Regions from separate parts of the Paenibacillus tianjinensis genome, predicted to be linked through region 2. Evidence: a T-box and tRNA genes for the amino acid it is inferred to sense, from the RefSeq annotation. Region 2 holds a T-box; the other holds one or more tRNA genes.
What was found. A T-box is a leader RNA that pairs with one kind of tRNA and senses whether it is charged. The one in region 2 lies ahead of tyrS (tyrosine--tRNA ligase), so its partner is inferred to be a tRNA-Tyr.
Positions count from the first base shown of each region.

Region 1: it encodes a tRNA-Tyr, which carries the amino acid that the T-box ahead of tyrS (tyrosine--tRNA ligase) is inferred to sense. The anticodon was not compared.

Region 1 covers NZ_CP070969.1:140,721-143,982, forward strand. Annotated here, with positions in the region: rRNA gene JRJ22_RS00675 (23S ribosomal RNA) at 1-604, shown strand, start outside; tRNA gene JRJ22_RS00680 (tRNA-Ser) at 688-779, shown strand; tRNA gene JRJ22_RS00685 (tRNA-Met) at 806-882, shown strand; tRNA gene JRJ22_RS00690 (tRNA-Val) at 891-966, shown strand; tRNA gene JRJ22_RS00695 (tRNA-Thr) at 996-1,071, shown strand; tRNA gene JRJ22_RS00700 (tRNA-Asp) at 1,088-1,165, shown strand; tRNA gene JRJ22_RS00705 (tRNA-Phe) at 1,190-1,265, shown strand; tRNA gene JRJ22_RS00710 (tRNA-Tyr) at 1,269-1,354, shown strand; tRNA gene JRJ22_RS00715 (tRNA-Lys) at 1,362-1,434, shown strand; gene JRJ22_RS00720 (NAD(P)/FAD-dependent oxidoreductase) at 1,580-2,536, shown strand; gene JRJ22_RS00725 (PucR family transcriptional regulator) at 2,640-3,262, shown strand, end outside.
Region 2 covers NZ_CP070969.1:1,656,605-1,659,866, reverse strand. Annotated here, with positions in the region: gene tyrS (tyrosine--tRNA ligase) at 53-1,315, opposite strand; T-box leader at 1,480-1,705, opposite strand; gene atzF (allophanate hydrolase) at 1,775-3,262, opposite strand, start outside.

The DNA.
Region 1 (3,262 bases), 1.5 Mb from region 2:
AGGTTCCCTCAGAATGGTTGGAAATCATTCGAAGAGTGCAAAGGCATAAGGGAGCTTGACTGCGAGACCTACAAGTCGAGCAGGGACGAAAGTCGGACTTAGTGATCCGGTGGTACCGCATGGAAGGGCCATCGCTCAACGGATAAAAGCTACCCTGGGGATAACAGGCTTATCTCCCCCAAGAGTCCACATCGACGGGGAGGTTTGGCACCTCGATGTCGGCTCATCGCATCCTGGGGCTGAAGTAGGTCCCAAGGGTTGGGCTGTTCGCCCATTAAAGCGGTACGCGAGCTGGGTTCAGAACGTCGTGAGACAGTTCGGTCCCTATCTGTCGTGGGCGCAGGAAATTTGAGAGGAGCTGTCCTTAGTACGAGAGGACCGGGATGGACGTACCGCTGGTGCACCAGTTGTTTCGCCAGAAGCATGGCTGGGTAGCTACGTACGGACGGGATAAGCGCTGAAAGCATCTAAGCGTGAAGCCCCCCTCAAGATGAGATTTCCCAACACGTAAGACCCCTTGAAGACGACGAGGTAGATAGGTTGGAGGTGGAAGTGCAGTAATGCATGGAGCTGACCAATACTAATCGGTCGAGGGCTTATCCAAATTTCGAAGAACGCAGATTTGTTTCGGATTCAGTTTTCAGGAATTAAGGTTCCTGAATGGATTTACATGGCACCATATCGTTTGGAGAGATACCCAAGTGGCTATAAGGGGACCCTCTGCTAAGGGGTTAGACTGCGTAAGCGGTGCGAGGGTTCGAATCCCTCTCTCTCCGCCATTTTAAATCCAAAACCTAATTATTGTGGCGGCGTAGCTCAGCTGGCTAGAGCGTACGGTTCATACCCGTGAGGTCGGGGGTTCGATCCCCTCTGCCGCTACCATATTTCCCGGAGGCTTAGCTCAGCTGGGAGAGCATCTGCCTTACAAGCAGAGGGTCGGGGGTTCGAACCCCTCAGCCTCCACCATTTTCATTATAAGAATATTTTCACACTGTGCCGGTGTAGCTCAATTGGTAGAGCAACTGACTTGTAATCAGTAGGTTGGGGGTTCAAGTCCTCTCGCCGGCACCATTATTTTCACAAATGCGGAACCGTGGTGTAGTTGGCCTAACATGCCTGCCTGTCACGCAGGAGATCGCGGGTTCGAATCCCGTCGGTTCCGCCATTTTATGTTTTAAGGCTTGTTTTTGGCTCGGTAGCTCAGTCGGTAGAGCAAAGGACTGAAAATCCTTGTGTCGGGGGTTCGATTCCCTCCCGCGCCACCATATGGAGGCTTAGCGAAGTGGCCAAACGCATCAGACTGTAAATCTGCTCACGTACGTGTTCGGTGGTTCGAATCCATCAGCCTCCACCAGTTTTACGAGCCATTAGCTCAGTTGGTAGAGCACCTGACTTTTAATCAGGGTGTCGAAGGTTCGAGTCCTTCATGGCTCATTCCAAACAAAAAGTCATCATCTTCGGATGGTGGCTTTTTTGTGTTTTCAGAGCTCAAATCAGCCCTTTTGTAGTCATCAAGTTTAAAATTTCTTGCTTCGTTTAATTATAAGTTTATAATGCTGAGCAGAAATGAGTGATTTCTATGATATATGATGCAATTATTGTTGGCGGCGGATTTGCCGGACTTCAGGCGGCGATTCAATTAGGACGGTACTCCGCACACCGGGTGCTGGTAATTGATGCAGGAGGCGGCAGATCAAATCTTTGCCGGACCTATCATAATATACTGGGTTGGCCGGATGGAGTATCGGGTGAGGAAATACGTACAAGAGGCCGGCGGCAGGCTGAATTGGCCGGTGTGGAATTCATCTCAGACAAGGTCGTTAAAGCGGATAAGTATGGACAGCTCTTTCTCTTAACAGGAGAGCGAGGCCAACAATACGAAAGCAAAACCTTACTGCTGGCTACAGGGGTAATGGATCGCTTTCCAGAACTGCCGGGACTTGTACCGACACTTGGCAAATCTGTCTACGTCTGCCCTGACTGTGACGGCTTTGAGATACAGGACCGTCAGACGGTGCTGCTGGGTTCTGGTGATGCTGGGGCCCATATGGCTTTTATTTTGCGGGAACGTACGGGAGACCTGACCTACATTAATCATGAGCATGAGCCAGTGTCTGAGGACAATCTCACACGCCTCCAGGCAGAGGGAATTACCTATATTGAACAAGCTGCTACCCAGATCGTACAAGAGAATGACGGGATGATTATAGAAGTGGCTTTACAGGATGGCACTCACCTTCCGGCAGAGCGCGGGTTTATTGCCTTCGGGAGAAATGCGGTTCATTCCGAGCTTGCCGCCCAGCTGGGGGTCACGCTTCATAAAAACAGACATATTGAGGTAAATAGACGTTCCTTAATGACGAATGTGGAGCATTTGTGGGTAGCCGGCGACGTTGCCGTTCATGCGGAGCAAGCTACGGTGGCTATGGGTGAAGGGGCGATAGCTGGGATCTGGATGCATAAAGAATTGAAAAAAATAAACCCCATTGTATTGCCATTATCCAGGTCCGCGGCTTTGAGTACGAAGAAACGCTGATTTTCCAGGAGAGGATCAAGTTTCACTTATCATTCAGATAGGCCTGGCCGCACAATGCTGCAGAATATGATAAAATAGGCGAAAAGAGCAAAAGTGGTGGAGAATGGTGACGATGGATAGTGAGGCATTGCGTCAAAAATTGGAGCAGCTCACCGGAAAGAGAGCCGGAATCAAACAGCTCGGACGGCAGCATTCAGCTTCCCTATTTGGCGTTGGCACGGAAGAGCAGGAACAGCCTGTTACGCACGATGGTTATCTATGGGTTCCTTTATATGAGAATGAAGGCCGGATCACTGCGGTATGGGTGGAGATGGAAGGCCTTACGGGTCTTGAGCTGCAATTGGTCAATTATGCGGCGCGCAATTATGCTATTGCTCTTAAGGCTACCGGCCTAAAAGAAGAGGGCGAGGTCGAAGCCCGTCAGCTAAGCGGCTGGCTTAACTCACAGCTCGAGCAAGAGAAGAATGATGCTGAAATTCCTGATGATATGACGCTTAAGGGCCGCCTATTCGGGGATATGGTCCCTTTTTTGCTGGTCAGTGAGAATGTGCATAATCCGCAGCTGACCTACCGGTCGCTGATGAAGCTGTTGCGCAATTATTTCGAGAATGAGATTTTACTTATCCCCCTGCAGGAGAAAGAATGGTTAATTTTAGCCCGTAAAGAACTGCTCACCGGCGGGGATGATAAGGAAGATGAGGAAGAAAGTGAAGATGAGCTCCTGGC
Region 2 (3,262 bases):
GTTCACGGCCTTCGGAACTCCCTCCTTGCTGCAGGTATGGTGGATAACAACTTTATGTCAGTTTCACCAGACTGTAGTTTTTCTTGCCTTTGCGGACAATGATGAATTTCCCGCCGATGGCATGATCAGCAGTAATCTCCACCTCAAGCTCATTCACGCGCTCCCCGTTTATGGAGATTGCACCCTTCGTAATGTCCTCACGCGCCTGGCGCTTGGACGGCTCGATGCCCAGATCGACCAGCCATTCCACGATATTCTTCGTTTCGTTAGTGGCGGTAAAAGTAGGCATTTCCTTGAAGCCTTCCTCAATTTCATCGGCGGTCAGAGAGCGGATGTCGCCGCTGAACAGGGCGGCAGTAATACGCTTAGCCTGCTCCAGCAGCTCTTCGCCGTGCACGAACCGGGTCATCTCTTCCGCCAGCGCCTTCTGTGCTTCGCGCTTATGCGGCTCGGATTCAACCTTGGCTGCAAGTGCTTCGATCTCCTCTTTGCTAAGGAAGGTGAAGTACTTGAGGTATTTGATTACGTCCCGGTCATCCGTGTTCGCCCAGAACTGGTAGAACTCATAAGGGGTAGTTTTCTTCGGATCGAGCCACACGGCTCCGCCGGCGGTTTTGCCGAACTTGGTGCCGTCAGCCTTAAGCATCAGCGGGATGGTGAGGCCGAACGCTTTGGCTTCGTTGCCTTCTTTTTTACGGATCAGGTCCAGGCCGCTTGTGATGTTGCCCCATTGGTCGGAGCCGCCGATCTGCAGCTGCACATCCTCATGCTTGTAAAGGTGCAGGTAGTCGATCGACTGCAGAATCTGGTACGAGAACTCGGTGAACGAAATCCCGCTGTCCAGACGGCTGGAGACAACATCCTTGGCCAGCATCGTGTTGATGCTGAAGTTTTTGCCGAAGTCGCGCAGGAACTCAATGACATTAATGTCCTTAGTCCAGTCGTAGTTGTTGACCAGGCGGACCTGATTGGCGTCATCATCGGAGATAAACAGCTTCTTCATCTGCGCAGTCAGCGCATCCACATTCTCCTGCACCTGCTCCAGTGTCTGCAGGGAGCGCTCGCTCTGGCGTCCGCTCGGATCGCCGATCGTTCCCGTTGCCCCGCCGATCAGGATCACCGGACGGTGCCCGGCCAGCTGAAAGCGTCTGAGCACCATAAACGGAATCAGATGCCCGATATGCATACTGTCGCCGGTCGGATCGACGCCGCAGTACAGCGAGACTGCCTTGCTGTTCGTTAATTCGCGCAGCCCTTCCGCATCCGTCTGCTGATTAATGGCGTCGCGCCATTCCAGTTCATCAATAATATTCAACATGTACAGCCCCTTTGTTAGTGATCAGGTATGGTTAGTGAGATACGTTGGAGGATGAGCATCACCCGGGGTACGGCATGGGTTCGCGGACCGAAATATCTGCGTTTGCAGCATACAACCAGCCAGCCCGGTAAACGCAAAAAATCGCCCCTTGTCTATTCAGACACAGGGACGATTGAATTAACCGTGTTACCACCCAAATTGCACGGACAGCCATTATCAGCCGATCCATACCACTTATAAGCGAGTTATCGTTCGCTTGGTTCCGCTTGGCATTACCCAAGATACTCCAGAGTGTATTTCGCAGCCCTCGTGTGTACCGGGTTCCATCACCCCCCGGCTTTCTGTGACAGGGACTAAGCTGCTACTGCGCTCATTCAACGTATACAAACTATAAGATTACAGAAAGTATAGCCAATTCACAATTTATTGTCAATCCGGCCTATAACCGGATTAATATCATGCATAACGCCAGCCTCCGGAGGCCGTTATATTCTCCGCTCCTGTCTCGGCATAGCTTTCACAGATGAACCCCATAACCTCAGAGCCGTCCTCAAGCTCCACTCTCCCCAGCCCAAGCGGCGCTGGAATCAAGGCTGCAAATGCCCCGACCGATTGAACCGGCATCTTCCATAGCTCGAGCTGAATGGACGCTCCGCCGTGAGCTTTTCGAATCAGTCCCGGTTTGGCAGGAACAGTCTGCAGCCTGATCATGTCATAGCATGGCGCCGTTCTCGCCTCGCGCCAGAAATAAGCGCCATGGCCGGTCATCTGCTTCTCGAGCGGATAACCCTGCATGTGCAGGCCGCAGACGGCAATTATCGTATATTGCTGAGCGGCAACCGCTGTTGATGTGTCTGCCTTTGACGCCGCTTCCACCGCTTCTGCTTTCTCAACCGTATCCTTCGATCCTGAATCCCCAAGGTAAAGGCCTGCCGACCCCGCCAGCAAATGCTCGCTGTCCGCGAGTGCGAACAAAGTAATCCCGAAAGGCAAATCCTGCGCCGCTTCACCGGCAGGAACGGCCACCGCAGACAGATCAAGCAAATTGCAATGATTGGTGTAGCGGCCCATATCCGAATTGGCGCCGACCGGATTCAGCTCTACCTGCTCTCTGGTCCAGGTGCCTCCACAGGTAGGCATGACCAGCACCGCGTCCCGCAGCAGCTCCCGGGATTTAGCCTTGTATTCCTGCAGCCGGTGCATGGCCTGGAACAAACTGGAGGCTGTATGCCGTCCCCCTTTTCCCGACGATAAAATCTGTTCTGTTACAGGAAACACGGAGGCGCGGTTATTGTGCACAAATTCGCCCAGACCGGCCCAGCGTTCTGCTACCCAGGGACCATCATACAGAATGGACGCTGCTTCGAAGAACATCGTACAATCCACGTATTCTACCGGAATGCCCAGCTCCTTCAGCGAGTCGCACGCTGCTTGCCAGGCCAGCCGGTAATCCTCCTCATGAGGGCCATAGAAGTCAAGGGGCTCTGCCGGGAACAGCAGTCTGGCAGGAAGACGGTCGGCCTGCCGGGGGATGCTGCGGGACCACGGATCGGAGGCATCCAGGCCGCGCACCTGACGGTCAACCAGCAGTGTATCCTCGAGGCTGTTCGCGAACACCGTGACGCAGTCCAGGCTGGCGCAAGCCGGGACTACTCCCCGGGTGGGCCAGGCTCCCAGGCTTGGCTTGTACCCTACCAGACCGTTCAAGGCTGCAGGCACACGCCCCGAGCCGGCAGTATCCGTGCCAAGCGAGAAAACTGCCTGGCCGCGTGCCACAGCAACCGCCGAGCCGGAGCTGGAGCCGCCGCTGATATATTCCGGTCTGAGCGCGTTATGCACAGCCCCATGCGGACTTCTTGTGCCGACCAGTCCGGTGGCGAATTGATCCAGGTTGCTTTTGCCTACAGGAATCGCCCCGGCACCGATTAACCGCTCCAACACAGA